3 regions of the Comamonas sp. C24C genome follow, and region 2 is predicted to be linked to each of the others. Evidence: predicted binding sites of a transcription regulator. Region 2 holds the regulator's gene; each other region holds the start of a gene.
The links. The regulator sigma-54, encoded in region 2, starts transcription at its own class of promoters, with help from an activator protein. The targets are predictions, from matches to a motif close to TGGCANGNAANCTGCTTT.

Region 1 (6,992 bases), on a different contig from region 2:
CCCGCGCCCGGCTACCCTGCCTGCCCCGATCACACGGCCAAGATCGACCTGTTCAAGGCGCTGCAGGCCGATGAGATCGGCATGACGCTGACCGAGAGCCTGGCCATGAACCCGGCATCCAGCGTGAGCGGCTTCTACATCGGCAATCCCGAGGCCAGCTACTTCAACGTGGGCCAGATCGGCGAAGACCAGCTCGCCGACATGGCTCAGCGACGTGCGATGGATATCGAGGAGCTGCGCCGCTATCTGGCGCCAAATCTGGGCTGAACCCGCTTCACAGGCATGCTTTGCGAATGAAAAAAGCCAGGGACGACCCTGGCTTTTGGGTTTGGAGTGCGCCGCTCAGGGGCTACTTCTTGAGCACAGGTGCGAGCGTGGCACGCAGTCGGTCACCGGGCTCCTCGGTCCCGGTTGCACGGATTTCCAGCGAACGCTCCACCATGCCTATATGTTCCAGCAGCAGCGCCTTGGCACCCTCGGTGTCGCCGCGTTCCAGGGCGGCCACGATGCGTTCGTGCTCGGCGCAGGATTGGCTGGCGCTGTGCGTGGACTGATAGAGCGTGGCCGCCAGGGTGGTGCGTGCCGTCAGATCACGCAGCGTGTCGGCCAGCAGCCGGTGGCCCATCTGTTCGGCCAGGCAGACATGGAAATCCGCAAGCAGGAAGGAGCGCGTAGCGCTGTCCGCACCGGCGATGGCTTTCTGCTCCTGGGCGATATGGCGGCGCAGCCTGGTGATGACGCGCTGCAGCGGCTTGCCAGCTTCCTGCAAGATGCCGGTCTCGATGATCCGCCGGGCAGAGAACGCGTCCATAGCCTCGGCAGCAGAGGGTTGGACCACGTACCAGCCCCTGCGGGCCTGGACCTGGACAAAGCCGCGAGCCTGCAGCTGCATCAGCGCTTCGCGCACCACGGTGCGGCTGACGTCGAAGTTGTTGGCCAGCTCCTGCTCTCCCAGTCGTTCGCCGGGTGCCAGTTTCTGGGCCAGGATGGCTTCGACGACGCGTTCCGCGATGTGCTGGGGAGAGGCAGGAGTCATTGCTGGCTTTATTAATGGCTGGACTGAGGGATGGGGACTATGGCAGGCGGCACCATAGCAGATGCAGGCTCTTCGTTCTCGGTCCGTGGCTCAGCTCTGCCGTCAAGTACCGCATGGGCACGTTCGCGGTCGATGTCGCCTTCCCAGGCGGCGATGGCCACGGTGGCCACGCAGTTGCCGATCAGATTGCCCAGAGCGCGTGCAATGCCTATGAACCAGTCCACCGACAGTACCAGCACCAGGCCGATCGCAGGGATGGCGGGGATGGCATGCAGGGTGGCGGCCAGCACCACGATGGCCGAGCCCGGTACGCCGTGCGCACCCTTGGAGGTCACCAGCGCGATGGCCAGGATGGTCAGCAGGTCGGACATGCTGATCGGGGTGTTGGTGGCCTGGGCGATGAAGACCGCTGCCAGTGTGATGTAGATGGAGAACGCGTCCAGGTTGAACGAATAGCCGGTGGGAATCACCAGGCCCACGGTGGAGTCGCGCACACCCATGTTGCGCAGCTTGGCCATGATCTGGGGCAGCACGCTGTCAGAGGAGGTGGTCGCGAAGACGATGGTCAGTTCCTCGCGCAGATAGCGCAGCAGCTTGATCAGGCTGAAGCCCGACAGGCGCATCACCAGGCCCAGCACCACGAAGACGAAGATCAGCACCGAAACGTAGAACAGCGCCACCAGCATGCCCAGCTGCTTGAGCGAGCCTATGCCGTACTGGCCCACGGTGAAGGAGATGGCACCCAGCACGCCCAGCGGTGCCAGCTTGATGATGATGCCCATGACCTTGAACAGGGCCATGGACAAGGTGTCCACCAGCTCGGAAACGGGCTTGCCGCGCTCACCCAGCATGGTCAGCGCGCAGCCGAACAGCACGGCGAACAGCAGCACCTGCAGGACGTCGCCCTTGGCGAAGGCTTCCACCACGGTGGTGGGAATGAGCTTCATCAAGAAATCCACCGTGCCGCCGCTGGTCAGCTTGTCGGCATTGCTGGCGTAGGCCGCCATGGCCGAGGCGTCGAGCTTGCTGGTGTCCACGTTCATGCCCACACCGGGCTCGAAGACAAAGGCCAGCACCAGGCCCATGCCCAGGGCGATGGTGGTCAGCACCTCGAAATAGATCAGGGCCTTGACGCCCACGCGACCGACGCGCTTGAGGTCGCCCGCGCCGGCAATGCCGTGCACGACCACGCAGAACACCAGTATGGGAATGATCATCTTGATGAGCTTGATGAAGCCATCACCCAGGGGTTTGAGTTTCACGGCCCATTCAGGGGCCAGTAGTCCGGCGAGCACACCCAGTATGAGTGCGATCACCACCTGTCCGAACAGTGATCTGACAAAGCGGCGCATAGTCGTCTTTCGCAAGTTGTGGAATCTTGTATGCAAGTTGACTGCAACTTGCATACAAGAATGTAGGCAAGCGAAAGGCGTGCCAGCAGAGGGTATTCCTGCAGATTTCCGTAATTTCGAAGAGGGTCAGCCCTGACTTTCATGCATGAAATCGGGGTGGTTGTCCGTCCTGGTGCGAGATCGGCAGCCTGTGTGCACGTGCGTGGTGCGCGGGCGGTGAGCATGCCCAAAGTTTGGGCACCAGGGTCTACAGCAGAGGGCTCAGGGCACCCAGCAGGTTGTCCCAGATGCGTTTCCACCAGCGGGTGGCACGCACCTGTTCCAGCGTCACTGCATCGGACTCGCGCAGATAGCTTTGCTGGCGCTGACGGATGGCCTCGGTGATGGCTTCGTCATGCAGCAGCACATTGTTCTCGAAGTTCAGGTCAAAGCTGCGCAGATCCAGATTCGTGGAGCCGATCAGGCTGACCGAGCCGTCCAGGCACAGGGTCTTGGCATGCAGCAGGCCGGGGCGGAATTCGTGGATATGGACGCCGGCACTCAGCAGCCGCCAGTAGTGGCTGCGGCTGACGGCACCGACTATCCAGGAGTCATTGCGGGCGGGCAGGATCAGCGTGACCTGCACCTGACGCAGCGCTGCGGCGCACAAGGCATCGAGCACCGTGCTGTCGGGCACGAAGTAGGGGGTGGAGATCACGACCTCGCGCTGCGCGCAGGCCAGCAGGCTGGCAACCAGCTGGGGTGTTGAGCGTGCTCTTTCCGTCGGCCCTTCGGCAATCGCAACGGCATGGAAGCCGTCGTCAGCGGCAGCACCGGCCTCGGCCTCGGCCTCTATTGCCGGTGGTGCAAAGCTCGCATCGGACTGCGCCCAGTCGCTGGCAAAGGCCTGCTGCATCTGCATGACCACGGGTCCCTGCAGGCGCAGCATGATGTCCACCCAGGGTGCATAGCGAGCCTTGATGTGAAAGCCCTCGTCGGCGCAATTCTGGCTGCCGCAATAGTTGATCCTGCCGTCTATGAGCGTGATCTTGCGGTGGTTGCGCAGGTCGATGCGGCTGGTCAGCATGACCTTGAGCAGATTGCTGATGGGCAGGGCAATCGCCAGGTGCACGCCGGCCTGCCGCATCTGCTGCCACAGTGGCGAGCGCGTCAGTGCGCGCGATCCCAGTCCGTCGACCATGGCACGGCAGGTCACGCCGCGCTGCGCGGCGCGTATCAGGGCATGGGCCATATCGGTGCCGGTGCCGTCGTCCAGCCAGATGTAGTACAGCACATTGATCTCGTGGCGTGCGGCATCCATGTCGGCCAGCATCTGCGCCCGGGCATGCGCGCCATCGCGCATCAGCTCGGCCCTGTGGCCGGGCCGCGGCACAAAGCCGTTGATGGACGAGGCATAGCGAAAGGCCGGCAGCCATTGACCGGGAATGGTCGGCAGTGCCTGCGGGCTGCGGTCGGCATCGGTAGCGGCGCTGCTGTGGGGCTGGCAGAACTCGCGCACATTGAGTCTTCTGCGGCCTGGTACGCGGCCCAGGGCTACCTCGCCAAAAAGGTAGTACAGCAGGCAGCTCAGATAGGGCAGCAGCACGATGACCATGAGCCAGGCCAGGCGCACGTCGGGCCGCATGTCCCGGCGCAGCAGGATACGCAGGCCGAAACCGGTGATCAGCAATACATGAAGAGTCAGCAGCAGCCAGGTCATGAATCAGTGCAGCAACGATGGACCTTGTCGAGCATAACGGGCTCAGGCCCAAGCACAAGCTGCAAGCCCTGATTCATATGCAACGAGCTTGAACTCATTGATGAAAAAGCGCGGACTGCTATCAGTAATGCAGCGACAGAAGATAGACATGGCACTGGCATGGAACCTGCTTCCTTTTCTTGTCAAAGCAAACAAGCAGGGGGGAGTGCATGGAAATGGTGCCATTGACTGCCATCGACAAGGCAGATACCGGTTGGGTCATGGTTGCGTCGGCGCTGGTCTTGCTGATGACCTTGCCGGGCATCGCCCTGTTCTATGCGGGGCTGGTGCGTCGCAAGAATGTGGTCAACACCATGGTGGCCGTGTTCGCGGTGGCCTGTGTGGTGACCCTGACCTGGTTCGGCCTCGGCTACTCGCTCGCGTTTACTGCCGATTCTCCCTGGCTTGGCAATCTGGGGCGCGCCTGGTTTGCCTCATTGCACTTTGATGGCCGGCGCAGCGTGATCTCGGTCAGCCACCTGGCGCCGCATCTGCCCGAGGCTGCCTATGCCCTGTTCCAGGCCGCATTCGCCATCATCACCACCTCGCTGATCGTGGGGGCCGTGGTAGAGCGCATGCGCTTTGCGGCCCTGCTGGTGTTTGCCGCGCTGTGGAGCGTGGTGGTCTATGCCCCGGTGGCGCACTGGGTGTGGGAGAGCGGCGGCTGGCTGAACCAGCTCGGCGCACTGGACTTTGCCGGCGGTGCCGTGGTGCATGTGAACGCGGGTGTGGCGGCGCTGGTCTGTGCCTTCATGATGGGGCGCAGGCGTGGCTATGGCACCGAGCCCTTCGAGCCGCACAGCCTGGGCTGGACGGCCATGGGCACGGCGTTGCTGCTGTTCGGCTGGTTCGGCTTCAACGCCGGATCGGCCCTGTCCGCCGACGGGCGTGCAGCGCTGGCCTTTGTGGTCACGCTGGTGGCGGCCTCGGCCGCGGGACTGGCATGGATGGTGGTGGAGTGGCTTGTGCGCGGCGCACCGACCTTGTTGGGCCTGCTCTCGGGCATGGTGGGCGGACTGGTGGCTATCACCCCGGCTGCGGGCTTTGTGCAGGTGGGCAGTGCGGTGTGGATAGGCCTGATTGCGGGCGCTGTCTGCTTCTGGGGCGCAACCTGGCTCAAGCGCCGGCTGGGGGCCGACGACTCGCTCGATGTCTTCGGCGTGCACGGCGTGGGCGGCATTGCCGGTTCCATCCTCACGGCGGTGTTTGCCGATCCCCTGATCGCGGGCACAGGCGCCACGGTGCTGAATCAGCTGATTGCCGTGGCAGCGGTGGCTGCCTACAGCGCCGCAGCCACGGCCGGGGTGTTGGTGCTGATCCGTCTGCTGATGCCGTTGCGGGTGGATGCCGTGCAGGAAATGGAAGGCCTGGATATCAGCCTGCATCTGGAGCGTCAGCACTAGTGATCCATCAAAGACAGGAGCGGTGTATGGAGGACAGCGAGCGAGTGGCAGTGGCCGCACATCTGCATGTGGTGTTGCGCCGCAAGACAGGCCGGGTGACCGATACCGAATGGATGGCCTGCAACCAGGCCTATGCACAGGCCATGGTGGCTTTTGCGCTGGAGCATGCGCGAGAGCAACAGGACGAAGAGCTGGCGCGCCTGGCCCGGCGCCTGCAGGACAGCTGGAGCGGCGACAAGCCTCGGCATGCGGCGCCGGCCGAGACCGCACAGAGCGATAGCTCGGTCACCACCAAGGCCGCCGAGATACTGCGCACCTCGGCACGCTATATCGGCGGGCTGCGCTGAGGCACAAGCCGGATCACAGCCTGGCGTCACGGATCACAATGCCTGTGGGCCGTGGCAGTCCGCCGCCGCAGGCTGCGGCGGCAACGAGCCTGGCCTATTGCTTTTTCAGCTCGGCAATATAGGCATCGCGGGCCTTCACGCCATCGGCCGTGAAGTCGGTGAATACGCCGTCAATGCCCAGACGGTAGTAAGCCAGATATTCCTGCAGCGGGTCGCCCTTGAAGATGCCCGCGAGCCGGCTGGCCTCGCTGCGGAAGGTGAAGCTGTGCACCACCAGACCGGCCTTGTGCGCATTGGCGATCAGGCCGGTGTCCTTGAGCGCGTTGACGTCCTTGAGGCCTGCACCGTCCTTGTAGGGAACGACGGAATGGGCCAGCACCTGGGGTTTCCAGGGACCGATGCCGTCGGCATAGGTCTTGATCTCGGCCAGGCCTGCCGGCGTCTGCATGACCGCGAAGGTGCGCGCATCGCCGGCCAGAGTCCAGCTATAGGGGCGGCCGCTGATGAAGGTCCATTCGTCGGCAGTGATATAGCCGACGGAGCCGTCCCTGAAGTTGTAGTCGTTGCCATCGATCAGCTGCACTCCCTTGGCCCGCATGCCTGCCTTGCGCAGATACTTCAGGCTGTCGGGGTCGAAGCTCTGGATGTAGATGGGCGCTTCCTTGCGGTTGAGATTGTTCCTGTCCAGCAGCGCCATCACGGCGTCCTCGAAGGGGTGCTCACCCGTTCCGCAGCTGTTGGCAATGGCCTGCTGGTTGTTCCAGTAAGGGTTCTTGGTCTCGGCGTAGACGGCAATCGTGCGGCCTGCCGCCTTGCCCTTGGCGAGCGCGATATCGATCACATCCTGTGCGCTGATCAGTGGCAGCTTGCCATTCCATTCGCTGGGGCGATCGGCGCGGTTGTCCAGCGTGGTGCCGCCAAACAGCGTGCGCAGCTCATGCAGGGTGAAGTCCGAGATGGACCAGTCGCCGGTGTGGTCCTCGCCATCGACCACCAGAGCCTGCAGCACCGACTTCTGATTGTTCGGATCGATGCGGTCGCTCAGGTACTGCGCGGGGCCATTGGCGGCAATGGGCGGGTACTTCACGTTGACCAGCACGCCGGGCGTGTTGCGCT
Region 2 (6,992 bases):
TGCACACCATGGTGCGCGTGGTGCGCAACGGCGAAGAGGTCAAGATCAGCAAGCGCGCCGGCTCCTACGTTACGCTGCGCGATCTGATCGAGTGGACCAGCAAGGACGCGGTGCGCTTCTTCCTGCTCTCGCGCAAGCCCGACACCGAATACACCTTCGACGTGGATCTGGCCGTGGCCCAGAACAACGACAACCCCGTGTACTACGTGCAGTACGCCCATGCGCGTATCCAGTCCGTGCTGCGCGCCTGGCAGGAAGCCGGCGGCGCTGGCGTGCCCGCGCTCAAGGACGTGGACCTGTCCGCACTGGAAGGCCCGCAGGCCCAGGCCCTGATGCTGCTGCTGGCCAAGTACCCCGAGATGCTGACCGCTGCTGCCGAAGGCAACGCGCCGCACGACGTGACCTTCTACCTGCGCGATCTGGCCTCCAGCTATCACAGCTACTACGATGCCGAGCGCATTCTGGTGGACGACGAAAAGGTCAAGCTCGCACGTCTGGCCCTGGTCGCTGCCACGGCCCAGGTATTGCACAATGGTCTGGCGGTGCTGGGCGTGAGCGCGCCCGAGCGCATGTAATCCCGGTTTTCTGGCCATCGCTCCCCTGACGGTTGTGCAGCGGGGGCGATGGATCTGAGAACGGAACAATCGAAGCAGAAAGCGTTAAGCGACTGATATGAAGAACCAGCAACGCGGTGGAACCATCCTGGGGCTTATCTTTGGCATGGTCATCGGTCTGGCTGCGGCACTGGCCGTGGCCATCTATGTGACCAAGGTACCGGTGCCCTTCCTCAACAAGGGTGGCAACAACACTCAGCGCGATGCGGCTGAGGCCGAACGCAACAAGAACTGGGACCCCAACGCACCGTTGCAAAGCCGCCAGCCCGCACCGGCGCCGGTGACGCCGCCCGTCCCGCCCAGCGATGTGACGGTGACACCGCCCACGCCTGCCGTGCAGCCCACCGCAACCGGCGGAGTCACCACCCCGCCGGCACCCGCCACGCCGGACAAGACGGCCAAGCCCGGATCGGGCGATCCGCTGGGTGATCTGGTCAAGGAACGCTCCGCAGCGGCCGACAAGGCTGAAAAGGCGCGTGCAGACAAGGAAAAGGCGGCCCAGGCCGCATCGTCCTCGGACTCGGCATTCAACTACTTTGTGCAGGCAGGCGCTTTCCGCGGCCAGAGCGAAGCGGAAGCGCAGCGTGCCAAGCTGGCCATGCTGGGCTGGGAGTCGCGCATCAGCGAGCGTGAGCAAAACGGCATCACCGTTTTCCGTGTGCGCGTGGGGCCGTTCAGCAAGCGTGACGACGCCGAGCAGCTCAAGGGCAAGCTCGACGGCGCGGGCGTGGACTCGACCCTGGTGCGTGCGGCGCGATAATCGGCCCTGCGAGGCGTTGTGCAGCCTCTGTCTGTGGAGCCCTCGGGCAGCGGCCCGAGGCGTCCCGGACAGCGGGTGCGAGATTTAGGACTTTGCTGAACTTTTTGGGGCCGCTGGGCTCTGATACTGCAGACCTGATACAGGAGTTTGTTTAGATGAAACGTCGCGAATTCTCTCTGGCTGCCTCGGCAGCCGCCGCCGGTGCCCTGACTCTGGGCACATCCTCCAGCTGGGCCCAGGGTGCTGCGCCCCGGGAAGGCAAGGACTACATCAAGCTGGGCAAGCCCGCCAGCGTGAGCGCGCCGGCCGGCAAGGTCGAGGTGATCGAGTTCTTCTGGTACAGCTGCCCGCATTGCAATGCCTTCGAGCCCCAGTTCGAAGCCTGGGCCAAGACCCAGCCCGCCGATGTGGTGGTGCGCCAGGTGCCCGTGGCCTTCAATGCCTCTTTCGTGCCCCAGCAAAAGCTGTACTACGCACTGGAAGGCATGAACCTGCTGCCCCAGCTGAACGCCAAGGTGTTCCGTACCATTCACGTGGACCGCAACCCGCTCAAGAACGATGAGGCCATCTTTGACTGGATCGGCAAGCAGGGCGTGGATCTGGCCAAGTTCAAGGAGGTCTACAACTCCTTCACTGTGGCCAACCAGGTGCGCAAGGCCACCCAGCTGCAAAACGAGTACGACGTGGAAGGCGTGCCCGCCATGGGCGTGGCCGGCCGCTATTACACGGACGGCACCAAGGCCGGCAATATGGACAATGTGCTGCGCGTGGTCAATGCGCTGATCGCCTCCAGCCGCAAGGCCTGACGCAAGGTTTCGGACGCCAACGACGTTTGATGCCCAGCAAGCCCGCCGTAGCGCGGGCTTTTTTGTGGGTGGTTTTTTACGCAAGTTGCAAAAAGGGAATGACTACAATGGATGCAAGAAACGTGCCTTCCATGAAAAAAACACTCCTACCTCTTGCGCTGGCCTGCGCCCTGGCAGCAGCGACCGGCATTGTCCATGCCGAAAAGGCCGACAGCGCCAAGCCCATGAATATCGAGGCGGATGCGCTGCGTCACGACGAGCTGCAGCAGACCAGCGTCTTCACCGGCAATGTGGTGATGACCAAGGGTTCCATCGTTCTGCGCGGCGCCCAGCTTGATGTGCGTCAGGATGCCGAGGGCTATCAGTACGGGGTGATCAAGGCCGAGCCCGGCAAGCGTGCCTTCTTCCGTCAGAAGCGCGACACCGTGGCCGGCCAGCCCGAAGAGTTCATCGAAGGCGAAGGCGAAGTCATCGAATACGACGGCAAGGCCGATATCGTCAAGTTCATCCGCCGTGGCGAGATGCGCCGCTACCGTGGCGGCCAGCTCAGCGACCAGGTCACGGGCTCCATCATCGTCTACAACAACATCACCGACGTCTATACCGTCGATGGTCAGAAGACTAGCGGCGGCCTGCCTAGCTCCTCCGTGGGTCAGGGCGGTCGCGTGCGCGCCATCATGGCGCCCAAGGACGGTACGCCGGGCGCACAGCCCAAGCCCGCCACACCTGCCACCCAGCTGCGCCCGAGCATGACGCTGGGCGGCGAGAAAGCCGACGAGAAGAAATGAGCGATCCGACCTTCTCCAGCAGCCGCAGCGGCGAGTCCGACAGCCGCCTGGAGGCCAAGCATCTGGCCAAGTCCTATGGCAGCCGCAAAGTGGTCAAGGATGTGTCGCTGTCCGTGCAAAAAGGCGAGGTGGTCGGTCTGCTCGGCCCCAACGGTGCGGGCAAGACCACATCGTTCTACATGATCGTGGGCCTGGTGCGCAGCGACGGTGGCGAGATCTTCATCGACGGCCAGCCGGTGGGCGGCATGCCGATTCACCAGCGTTCGCGCTTGGGCCTGTCCTATCTGCCCCAGGAAGCCTCCATCTTCCGCAAGCTCAGCGTGGAAGACAATGTGCGCGCCGTGCTGGAGCTGCAAAAGGACGAGCAGGGCAAGGCTCTGACACGCGACGAGATCGAAAAGCGCCTCACCGGCCTGCTGCAGGAGCTGCGCGTCGAGCATCTGCGCCAGTCACCGGCGCTGGCGCTGTCCGGCGGCGAACGCCGGCGCGTGGAAATCGCGCGTGCCCTGGCCACGCAGCCGCGCTTCATCCTGCTTGACGAGCCGTTTGCCGGTATCGACCCGATTGCGGTGATCGAGATCCAGCGCATCATCGGCTTCCTCAAGGAGCGCGGCATCGGCGTGCTGATTACCGACCACAACGTGCGCGAGACGCTGGGCATCTGCGACCACGCTTTCATCATCAGCGACGGCCATGTGCTGGCCGAAGGCACGCCCGAGGAGATCGTGGAGAACGCCGATGTGCGCCGCGTCTATCTGGGCGAACATTTCAGGATGTGATGACCCCCACGCTCCCTCACTTTGTGTGGTCGCTGCCCCCGGAAGGGGCCCTGACCGGCTGCGCCGGGGTTTGCCTTGGGGCGGCCCGGCGGCAAACCCATAGCACTGCGCGCGTTTGCAATGATTGTCTGGGAGCCGCGCCTCGATGAAGCCAGGTCTCTCGCTACGCGTTTCGCAGCATTTATCGCTGACGCCGCAGCTGCAGCAATCGATTCAGCTGCTGCAGCTCTCCACTCTGGAGCTGGCGCAGGAAGTCGAGCAGATGCTGGTCGACAACCCTTTTCTGGAGCGTGCGGGCGATGAGGCCGAAACTGCGGGAGATGCTCCTGTAGATGTAGCTGCTAGCGCCAGTGAATACAGTGTTTCAGATAGTATTCATTCTGAAAAAGAGGCATCACAAGCGCAATTAGCTACTGAAACAGTAGCGGAAACGCCGAGCCCCGAAACCCCGGAAACGCTGAACTGGGAGGCCGACGGCATGGACGGCCAGGACGGGGAATGGGGCGGTGAATCCAGCAGCGAGTGGGATACGCCCTCGGCCAGCAGCTCCACACGTAACCGCGACGGCGATGACGAAACCGATGCCATCGATCTGGCGCGCGAGCACCAGAGCCTGACCGACTTTCTCCATCGTCAGGCACTGAGCCTGCATCTGGGCGCGGCAGACACGGCGGCGCTGCGCTTTCTCATCGAGTCGCTCAGCGACGACGGCTATCTCGAGGATTCCCTGCAGGAGCTGGCGCAGAGTCTGGCCGGCGACGACCTGGAAGAGCGCGAGGAGCTGGAGCAGCACTTTGCCATTGCGCTGAAGCTGCTGCAAAGCCTGGAGCCGGTGGGCGTAGGCGCGCGCGATCTGGCCGAGTGCCTGCAACTGCAGCTGCGCGATCTGATCCGCACGGCCGAGGACGAGGGTACGACCGAGGCGCATATGAGCCGGCTGCTGCTGGCGCAGGCCATCTGTGCCCAGCCCATGGACTTGCTGGCGCGGCGCGATCTGCGCAAGCTCACCAGCCTGTGCGGCGCGCGCGAGGAACAGCTGCGCGAGGCCATGGCCCTGATCGCCAGACTGGAGCCGCGTCCGGGGCGGCGCTTTGTGGACGTGGAGCGCCATATCGTGGTGCCCGATGTCATCGTGCGCCCGGTGCGCTCCGGCTCGGGCCGGGCGGACTTTTCCGTGCAACTCAATCCCGAGGTCATGCCGCGTCTGCGCGTGCACGACATCTATGCCGGAGTGCTGCGTCGCCACAAGAACAGTGACGGTCATGCGGCGCTGCAACAGCAGCTGCAGGAGGCGCGCTGGTTCATCAAGAACATCCAGCAGCGCTTCGACACCATCTTGCGTGTTTCCGAAGCCATCGTGGAGCGGCAGAAGAACTTCTTTGTGCATGGCGAGCTGGCCATGCGCCCGCTGGTGCTGCGCGATATCGCCGACACGCTGGGCCTGCACGAATCCACCATCAGCCGCGTGACCACGGCCAAGTACATGGCCACGCCCCAAGGTACTTTCGAACTCAAGTATTTCTTCGGTTCGGGCCTGGGCACGGAAACCGGCGGCAGTGCCTCCAGCACGGCCGTGCGTGCGCTGATCAAACAGTTTGTCGATGCCGAAGATGCCAGAAAGCCGCTGTCAGACGCCAAGCTGGCCGACATGCTCAAGGAGCAGGGCATTGAGTGTGCGCGCCGCACCGTCGCCAAATACCGCGAGCAGCTCAAGATACCCACGACCACGCTGCGCAAGGCGCTGTAGCGAATCGCCGCGCGGCTAGGAGCAAAAAAGGCAAGCGGCCTGGTGAAGACCGTTTGCCTCGGGCTGGATGTGCGTCGTCGCTCAGGGGGTGAGGGTTGCGGAGTACTTGCCGTTCTGGGCGTTCTTGCTCACCACGACATTGAACATGGCGTAGACCGGGTTGTCGCCGGTGGCTGCGCCCAGGGTGACCGACTTGGTGCCCAGCACGCCGTCATCCCAGGATGCGACCTGTACCGTGGCGGTTCTGCCGGCGGCTCTGGCGTAGTTGGCGATGGCGACTCGATAGGTACCTTCCTGCAGCCTTGCCGAATCGCAGGATGCATAGTAATGCTCGGGTCCGTAGGCGACGGTATTGTCTACATCGAGATAGCCGCTGGCGCCGCGCATGTTGCGGTAGTAGACGTGCGAGCCTGATGGCTCATAGGTGTGCAGGTCGACGTCACCGCTGCCGTCCCATGTCAGGGTGGTGGTGAAAAAGCCGGATGTCGCTTGCGCAGGCGGAGCCACGAGTGTCGACAGTGCGGTCGTGATGTGGCTCTTCACGCGGTTGGAGATCTCCAGGCCCGGGTTGATGTAAATCTCGATCAAGCCATGACCGAGCAGGTCTTTCTCGCCATTCATACCGGCGGGGCGCAGCAGATAGCCGGGAATGCTGTCCGTGATGCTGGCCACCGTGCCCACGGCTCTCAGGCCATTGATGACGAGATCCAGATCCGCCAGGGTGTGTTCCCCGTTGAGCGTGGGCGATGCCGGCGCAATATGCACCACCTTCACCGAGCCTGCAGCGGATTTCGGTGCCGCATAGGCATACGCAGCGTTCGCAAACAGATTGCCCTGAGAGTGGGCGACAAAGAGAATCTTCTTGCCTTCGAGAATCCAGTTGTCGATGCGCGATTGATGCTCCATATAGTTGGCAAGCGTCGGCGGATTGCCCAGCAAGGAGGTGAGCTGGCTGATGGCTGCCGACTTGTACCAGTCAACGAATCCCGTGAGCAATCCGGTCGCTGCCGACACAGTGTTGACGATGCTGCTCCACCATGAGCCGCCACCATTCAGGGCCTCGAAGAAGAGCTCGTACCGGCCTGCCAGCAAGCCTTCCTGCTCCTGCAGGCGCTGCTCGAAGGTTTCGACGAAATCCTCGAAGCCGTTCGAATAGTTGTACAGGGTTTCATACTTGATCTGATCGCCGCCGGGGGCGGTCTGGCCGTGAATGCGCTTGAGCTCCTGCAGGGCTCGATTGGCCTGCGATTCGGTGGTTTGGACACCGTTCAGAAAGGCAAAGGCGATCCCCGTTTCCCGGCACAGATTCGTATCGGGGTTGACGACTTGGGCGCCACCGGTGAGCGGGGTGCTCACGACAATGAATGACAGAAAAATGCATGTGCATTTTTTGAGAATCTTATTCACAGGTATCTCCCTCTGGCAAAGCGGAGGACGTTCCATCAAGTGCCTTGTTGTATTTCAGATATGCCAATAAACGGTCCTTGGTATTGGTCGT
Region 3 (6,992 bases), 160 kb from region 2:
AGCTGTCGAGAGCGCTGGCAATCACGCTGGCGCCCTTGTCGCTGAGCCAGTCCGTGGGCAGCATTTTTTCCTTGATCGGGTGCTCGCGCTTGAGCCAGACCACGATGGTCTGCGCGATCATCACATGCGTCTGCTCCTGGCGCAGCACGCGGCTGATGCGCGCCAGCACATCGTCGAGCACCTCCTGGTGGCGCCCGCCCGCCGTCAGCCCCGACAGCAGCGAGGCCGCCGCACGCGACAGATCCACATGCTGCATCACGGCCTTGAGCGACTGGGTCAGAAACTTCTCGACCTGCTTGTCCTGCACCATCTCCAGCGCGGCCAGTGCCAGCCGCGCCACCTGCTTGCCCAGCAGCTGGCTGTTGGCGGGAGCCGTCAGCCAGTCCGCCAGCGCCTGGGCCGGATTGTTGCGCTCGATCAGCGCCACCAGCGAGGGTGCGTCGAGAAACTTGTCGCGCACGAACGTGGCCAGGTTGTTCCCTATGCGATCCTTGTTGCGCGGGATGATGGCCGTGTGCCGCCCCACCAGCGGCAGCGGAATATGGCGAAACAGCGCAGAGACCGCAAACCAGTCGGCCAGTGCCCCCACCATGGCGGCCTCGCAGATGGCCCGCAGGCACACCAGCCACAGCGGCACAGCCTGGCCCTCCAGTCCCCAGCGCGAGCCCGCCAGCGCCGTGGCGATGAAGCCGGCCGTCACCAGCAGCAGCAAAATCAGCGGCAGCCGCTTGGCGCGCTGCAGGGACAGGCGTTGTTCTTCGGTGAGCATGGCGCAAGCATAGGCGAGTCGGGCCGCCACGCCTATGCCTTCGGCCCCGATGGCCGCGCATGGCCTGCGCTGCGCCATTGCAGCGACAGGCGGCAGGCTTTTGCAATTGCACCGAAAATAGCGCTCCTGTATTCCCTGACTCTCGAGAAATCATGACCGAAGCCACCCGCCCCGAACTGCCCGACCGTCTGTCCGTTGACCCTCGCAGCCCCCACCATGTGGCCTCCGTGTTCGAGCACGACATCGGCATCCGCTTCAACGGCAAGGATCGCTTTGACGTCGAGGAATACTGCGTCAGCGAAGGCTGGGTCAAGGTGCCCGCCGGCAAGACCCTGGACCGCAAGGGCAAGCCCCTGCTGATCAAGCTCAAGGGCACGGTCGAAGCGTATTACCGATAACCCCCTGAGCCGCTACGCGGCTTCCCCCCGAGGGGGACGGCAGCCTCGCTGCGGGGCGGCCCTTGCTCGCTGCCTCCGGCCTGGGCCGCGCACGGTTCACGAGTCAGCTATCAAATAAAAGAGCTGCTTGCACTTTCTACATATGATTTTCAATGAAAAAACACCTTGAAACTCTTGTATATCAAGCGCAAGAAGCTCTTTTTTAATGAGCATCCATTTGTTTGCAGGTCACAGCGCTCAAAACCGGCGCGCCCCAAAGCGAGGGACACCGAGCAAGGGCCGCCCCGCAGCGACGGTGTCGTCCCCCTCCCCTAGCGCGCAGCGCGTAGAGAGAGGGGGAAGCGGCAAAGCCGCTCAGGGGGTAGTCAGCGCTTCCGCCGGACCGAAGAACTCGTAATGCACCTGGGCGTCGGGCACGCCCAGCTCGCGCAGCGACTGCTTGACGCTGCGCATGAAGCCGCGCGGGCCCAGGAAGTAGACATCGGCATCGCGCGACTCGGGCAGCCACTGGGCCAGTCGCTCGGTGCTCAGCAGGCCCTGGGCATCGACCTCGTCGCCCGCGTCCGCCTGGTCGTAGCAATAGCGGCGCGTGAGCTGCTCGTGGCGGCTGGCCAGCGCGTCGATCTTCTCGCGAAAGGCATGCACGCCGCGATCGCGCGCGCAGTGGATGAAGGTGATCTCGCGACCCGTGGGCAGCGCCGCCTGCAGCATGGGCAGCGTGGGCGTGATGCCTACTCCGCCGCTGATCAGCACCAGGGGCCTGGCGCCGGCCTGCAAGGTGAAATGGCCAGCGGGCGGGAACAGCTCCAGCGTGTCGCCCACTTGTAGCTGGTCGTGCAGATGGTTGGAGACCTTGCCGCCGGCCTCGCGCTTGACGCTGATGCGATAGCTCCTGCCGTTGGCAGGTGCCGACAGCGAATAGTTGCGGCGCTGCTCCAGGCCGTCGACCACCACGCGCAGGCCGATGTACTGGCCGGGCTGGTGGGCAATCACCGCGCCGCCGTCCACGGGTTCCAGATAGAAGGACGTGATCTCAGCGCTTTCGGCCTCTTTGCGCACCAGCTTGAAGGCGCGCGCACCGCGCCAGCCGCCTTCGGCTGCCGCCGTCTGCTCGTACACGCTGCGCTCGGCCGCGATCAGGATATCGGCCAGCTGTTGATAGGCCGCCGCCCAGGCTGCGATCACCTCGTCCGTGGCAATCTCGGCGCCCAGCACTTCGCGAATGGCACGCAGCAGGCAGGCACCCACGATGGGGTAATGCTCGGCCTGCACCTGCAGCGCCACATGCTTGTTGATGATTTGCGCGGGCAGATTGCCCAGGTTTTCCAGGCGGTCGATGTTCTTGGCATACATCAGCACGCTGTGCGCCAGAGCACGCGGCTGGGCACCGCTTTGCTGGTGCGCCTGGTTGAACAGCGGGCGCACCTCGGGGTATTCGCCCAGCATGGTCTGGTAGAAATGCGTGATCAGCGCCTCGCCGCCGGTTTCCAGCAGCGGCACGGTGGCCTTGACGATCTCGCGTTGACGTTCGGTAAGCATGCAAATCTCCTGGTTGCTGCCTTGCCAGCTGCAAGGCTTGTACCAGTGAGTGCAAGCAGCGTGCCAGCCTCAATACCACTGCAAAACAATGGCTTGCGGAAATATGCGTCAATATGACATTGCTCAATTGATGTCTTATTGACACCAAACGCTGTCGTTATGACAACCTCCCACATTCTCAACGCTGTCAGCCCGCTGATCGCCGATCTGGCCCAGGACCTGCCCGAGCGCGAACGCCTGCGCCGCCTGCTGGCCGCGCTGCGCAATCTGCTGCCCGCCGATGCCGTCGCCCTGCTGAAGCTGGAAGGCGAATGGCTGCGCCCCATGGCGATCGACGGCCTGATGCCGGACACGCTGGGCAGACGCTTTCGCCTGGCCGAGCACCCGCGCTTTGCCCAGTTGCTGGCGGCCGGCCAGGCCATGCGCTTCGAGCCCGACAGCCCCCTGCCCGACCCCTATGACGGGCTGGTAGCGCACAAGGGCCAGGCCATCAACGAGCTGCATGTGCATGACTGCATGGGCTGCGTGCTGCAGCTGGGCGGCCTGCCCTGGGGCCTGCTGACGCTGGACGCAATGGAGCCGGGCCGCTTTGCCGACCCTGCGGCGCTGGCCATGCTGCAGGCCTTCAGCAATCTGGCTGCAGCCACCGTGGCCACTGCCGAGCGCGTGCAGCAGCTGTCGCAACTCGCGCGCGGTGCCACCGGCTCGACTAGTCCAGCCGCGCCGCCGGAGCGCGGACTGCAGGGCGCAAGCCCCGTCATGCGCCAGCTGCAGAAAGACATTGCCCTGGTCGCCGCCAGCGATCTGTGCGTACTCATCACCGGCGAAACCGGCACCGGCAAGGAACTGGTGGCCCAGGCCGTGCATGCGCAGTCGGGCCGGGCCGGCAAGCCCATGATCAGCATCAACTGCGCGGCCCTGCCCGACAACCTGGTCGAGAGCGAGCTGTTCGGCCATGTGCGCGGTGCCTTCACGGGAGCGCTGAGCGAGCGCAGCGGCAAGTTCGAGCAGGCGCATCAGGGCACGCTGTTTCTGGACGAGGTCGGCGAACTCTCGCTGCCCGTGCAGGCCAAGCTGCTGCGCGTGCTGCAAAGCGGCCAGCTGCAGCGCCTGGGTTCGGACCGGGAGCATCATGTGGATGTGCGCGTGATCGCCGCAACCAACCGCGACTTGGCTGCGGAAGTCGGCGCCGGGCGCATGCGCGCGGACTTCTATCACCGCCTCAACGTCTATCCGCTCAACGTGCCGCCGCTGCGCGAGCGCGACAGCGATGTGCTGCAGCTGGCGGGCTATTTCCTCGAGGAGAACCGCTCCAGGCTCAGGCTGGGCGGCCTGCGCCTGGATGCGGCCGCACAGGCAGCCTTGCTCAATCGCGGCTGGCCCGGCAATGTGCGCGAGCTTGAGCACTGCATCAGCCGTGCCGTGCTCAGGGCCCTGAGCCGCCATGATGGCAGCGCCAGCCGCGCCGGTGCCAGGTTGCGCATCGTGACGCTGGGGGTTGCCGATCTCTGGGAGCGGACCGAGGCAGCTGCCACCGAACAGACTGCAGCCGCCAGCGACCCGGCCACACCGGCAGCGGCGCCCGAGGCCGGCCTGCGCGCCGCCGTCAGCGCCTATGAGCGCCAGCTGGTCAGCGCCAGCCTGGCCCGCCACCGGGGCAGCTGGGCCGCTGCAGCGCGCGAGCTGCAGCTCGATCGCGCCAATCTGCAGCGCCTGGCCAAGCGGCTGGAGATAGACAGGCCTTGATCAGCGGCCCTGGATGCCCAGCAGCTCCACGTCGAAGTTCAGCGTGGCATTGGGCGGTACGGCACGGCCCGCGCCGCGTGAGCCGTAGGCAATGGCCGGCGGGCAGGTGAACTTGGCCTTGCCGCCGACCTTCATCTTCTGCACGCCCTCGGTCCAGCAGGGGATCACGCCATTGAGCGGGAACTCGATGGGTTGCTTGCGGGCGTAAGAGCTGTCGAACTCCTTGCCGGTATCGGGGAAGTAGCCGCGATAGTGCACCTTGACGGTGTCAGTCGCCTTGGGGCTGGGGCCCGTGCCTTCGACCTGGCTTTCATAGACCAGCCCGCTGGCGGTGGTGACCGGCGCAGCATGAACCGCTGCGCCAGCACCCATGGCCCATACAAGCCCGATCACGGTGATTGCTTTTTTCATATCGGATGCGCTGAATGAACAAAACCCGACTTTAGTACGAAGTCGGGTCGGAAAAATGTCACGGCAGCCATGCTGCCGGCTGCATTGACTCAGATCAGGGCAATGCCGATATCGTCCAGCGCCTTGGACAGATGCGCCACGGAGCGATCCGAGTCATGCCATTTGTCCAGGCCGAACAGGCCGATGCGGAAGGTCTTGAAGTCCGGGCCTTCATCGCATTGCAGCGGCACGCCCGAAGCGGTCTGCAGGCCGACCTTGAGAAAGGCGCGACCGCTCTGGATTTCCGTGTCCGTGGTGTAGCTCACGACCACGCCGGGAGCCTTGTAGCCCTCGGCGGCCACGCTGGGAAAGCCGCGCGACTGCAGCAGCCCGCGCACCTTGCGCCCCAGCTCCATCTGTTCTTCGCGCACCTTGGCAAAGCCGTACTCGCGCGTCTCCAGCATCACGTCGCGCAGGCGCAGCAGCGCATCCGTGGGCATGGTGGTGTGATAGGCATGCTGGCCTTTTTCGTAACCCTCGGCAATCTGCATCCACTTCTTCAGATCGCAGGAGAAGCTGGAGCTTTGCGTGTGCTCTATGGCTTCGCGGGCACGAGCCGAGAGCATGACCATGGCGCAGCAAGGCGAGCTGCTCCAGCCCTTTTGCGGCGCAGAGATCAGCACATCCACGCCGGTTTTTTCCATATCGACCCACATGGCGCCCGAGGCCACGCAATCCAGCACGAACAGCGCGCCGACCTCGTGTGCGGCATCGGCGACGGTGCGCAGGTATTCGTCGGGCAGCATGATGCCGCTGGCCGTTTCAACATGCGGGGCAAACACCACCTTGGGGCGCTCCACGCGAATGGTCTCGGCCACATCCTCGGCCGGACATGGCGCCCAGGGGTCCTGGCTGCCCTCGCCCTGCTTGCGCGCCTTGCAGACCACGGAGCCGCCGCCCAGGCCCGCATCGGCATCGAAGATCTGCGTCCAGCGGTAGCTGAACCAGCCGTTGCGCACGATCAGCACCCGCTCGCGGTTGGCGAACTGGCGCGCCACAGCCTCCATGCCGAAAGTGCCGCTGCCCGGAATCAGAACGGCCGTGTTGGCGTGATAGACATCCTTGAGCATGCCCAGGATGTCCTGCATCACACCCACGAACTTCTTGGACATGTGGTTGAGCGCTCGGTCGGTGTAGACCACCGAAAATTCAAGCAGGCCATCGGGGTCGACGTCGGGCAAAAGTCCGGGCATGGGGTATCTCCAATCGCAAAAGCTGAGCAGTCAAAAACACCCCGGGGCCGCCGGGGCGCAGGTGCAAGACATTCAGCTTAGCATGAGCCGGAATATGGTTTTGCGTATGCAGTTCATATCAAAAACATGAGCTGCAAGCGCTTTGCACATCGAAGATTCCGGCCGATTAAACGCTGCAAATGCGAAATCTCCATCAGCGTTTACCATGTGTCCACGAAGCGGCCTTCACCCTCGCGCAGGCGCGCACCGGCCAGGCCGCGCACCAGCCAGGCGCGGGTCTCCGCGGGGTCGATGACGGCATCGACTTCCAGCGTGGCCGCCATGTGCATGGCCTCGCCATGTGCGTATTGCTGGGCCAGCAGCTTCTCAAACAGCGCCTCGCGCTGCGCGCCCTCGGGCAGGGCTTCGAGCTCCTTGCGAAAGCCCAGCCGCACTGCCCCTTCCAGACCCATGGCGCCGAACTCGCCCGTGGGCCAGGCCACATTGAAGATGGGCGCATGAAAGCTGCCCGCCGTCATGCCCATGGCGCCCAGGCCGTAGCCCTTGCGCAGCACCACGCTGAAGTACGGGACACGCAGCTTGGCCGCCATGACGAACAGCCGGCTGACATGGCGCACCTGGGCGGTTTTCTCGATCTCCGGCCCCACCATGAAGCCGGGCGTGTCGACCAGGCTGACGATGGCGATGCCGTGGGCATTGCACAGTTGCATGAAGCGCGCCGCCTTGTCCGCCGCATCGGCATCGATGGCGCCGCCCAGATGGCCCGGGTTGTTGGCCATCAGCCCCACAGGCCGCCCCTCGATGCGCGCCAGCGCCGTGTGGATGCCGGCGCCGAAGCCGGTTCTCAGCATCAGCAGACTGCCCTCGTCCACCAGCCCGGCCATGGCGGCGCGGGTG

Region 1: ACLBXN_RS16970 (ammonium transporter) is a predicted target of sigma-54. The motif match lies at 4,243-4,260, and genes of this name have one in related genera.
Region 3: hmpA (NO-inducible flavohemoprotein) is a predicted target of sigma-54. The motif match lies at 2,755-2,772, and genes of this name have one in related genera.

The regions. Positions count from the first base shown of each region.
Region 1 is NZ_JBKFBC010000009.1:105,009-112,000, reverse strand. It holds gene metH (methionine synthase) at 1-267, shown strand, start outside; gene ACLBXN_RS16985 (GntR family transcriptional regulator) at 350-1,036, opposite strand; gene ACLBXN_RS16980 (C4-dicarboxylate transporter DctA) at 1,048-2,388, opposite strand; gene cls (cardiolipin synthase) at 2,636-4,087, opposite strand; gene ACLBXN_RS16970 (ammonium transporter) at 4,297-5,529, shown strand; gene ACLBXN_RS16965 (hypothetical protein) at 5,556-5,876, shown strand; gene ACLBXN_RS16960 (glycerophosphodiester phosphodiesterase family protein) at 5,971-6,992, opposite strand, start outside.
Region 2 is NZ_JBKFBC010000005.1:17,889-24,880, forward strand. It holds gene argS (arginine--tRNA ligase) at 1-575, shown strand, start outside; gene ACLBXN_RS10660 (SPOR domain-containing protein) at 673-1,374, shown strand; gene ACLBXN_RS10665 (thiol:disulfide interchange protein DsbA/DsbL) at 1,530-2,180, shown strand; gene lptA (lipopolysaccharide transport periplasmic protein LptA) at 2,312-2,968, shown strand; gene lptB (LPS export ABC transporter ATP-binding protein) at 2,965-3,747, shown strand; gene ACLBXN_RS10680 (RNA polymerase factor sigma-54) at 3,893-5,494, shown strand; gene ACLBXN_RS10685 (YfaP family protein) at 5,576-6,850, opposite strand; gene ACLBXN_RS10690 (hypothetical protein) at 6,894-6,992, opposite strand, start outside.
Region 3 is NZ_JBKFBC010000005.1:174,011-181,002, reverse strand. It holds gene ACLBXN_RS11500 (DUF445 domain-containing protein) at 1-769, opposite strand, end outside; gene ACLBXN_RS11495 (DUF3297 family protein) at 922-1,167, shown strand; gene hmpA (NO-inducible flavohemoprotein) at 1,522-2,706, opposite strand; gene norR (nitric oxide reductase transcriptional regulator NorR) at 2,866-4,452, shown strand; gene ACLBXN_RS11480 (FKBP-type peptidyl-prolyl cis-trans isomerase) at 4,453-4,863, opposite strand; gene ACLBXN_RS11475 (aminotransferase class V-fold PLP-dependent enzyme) at 4,953-6,095, opposite strand; partial or broken gene ACLBXN_RS11470 (carboxyl transferase domain-containing protein) at 6,296-6,992, opposite strand, start outside.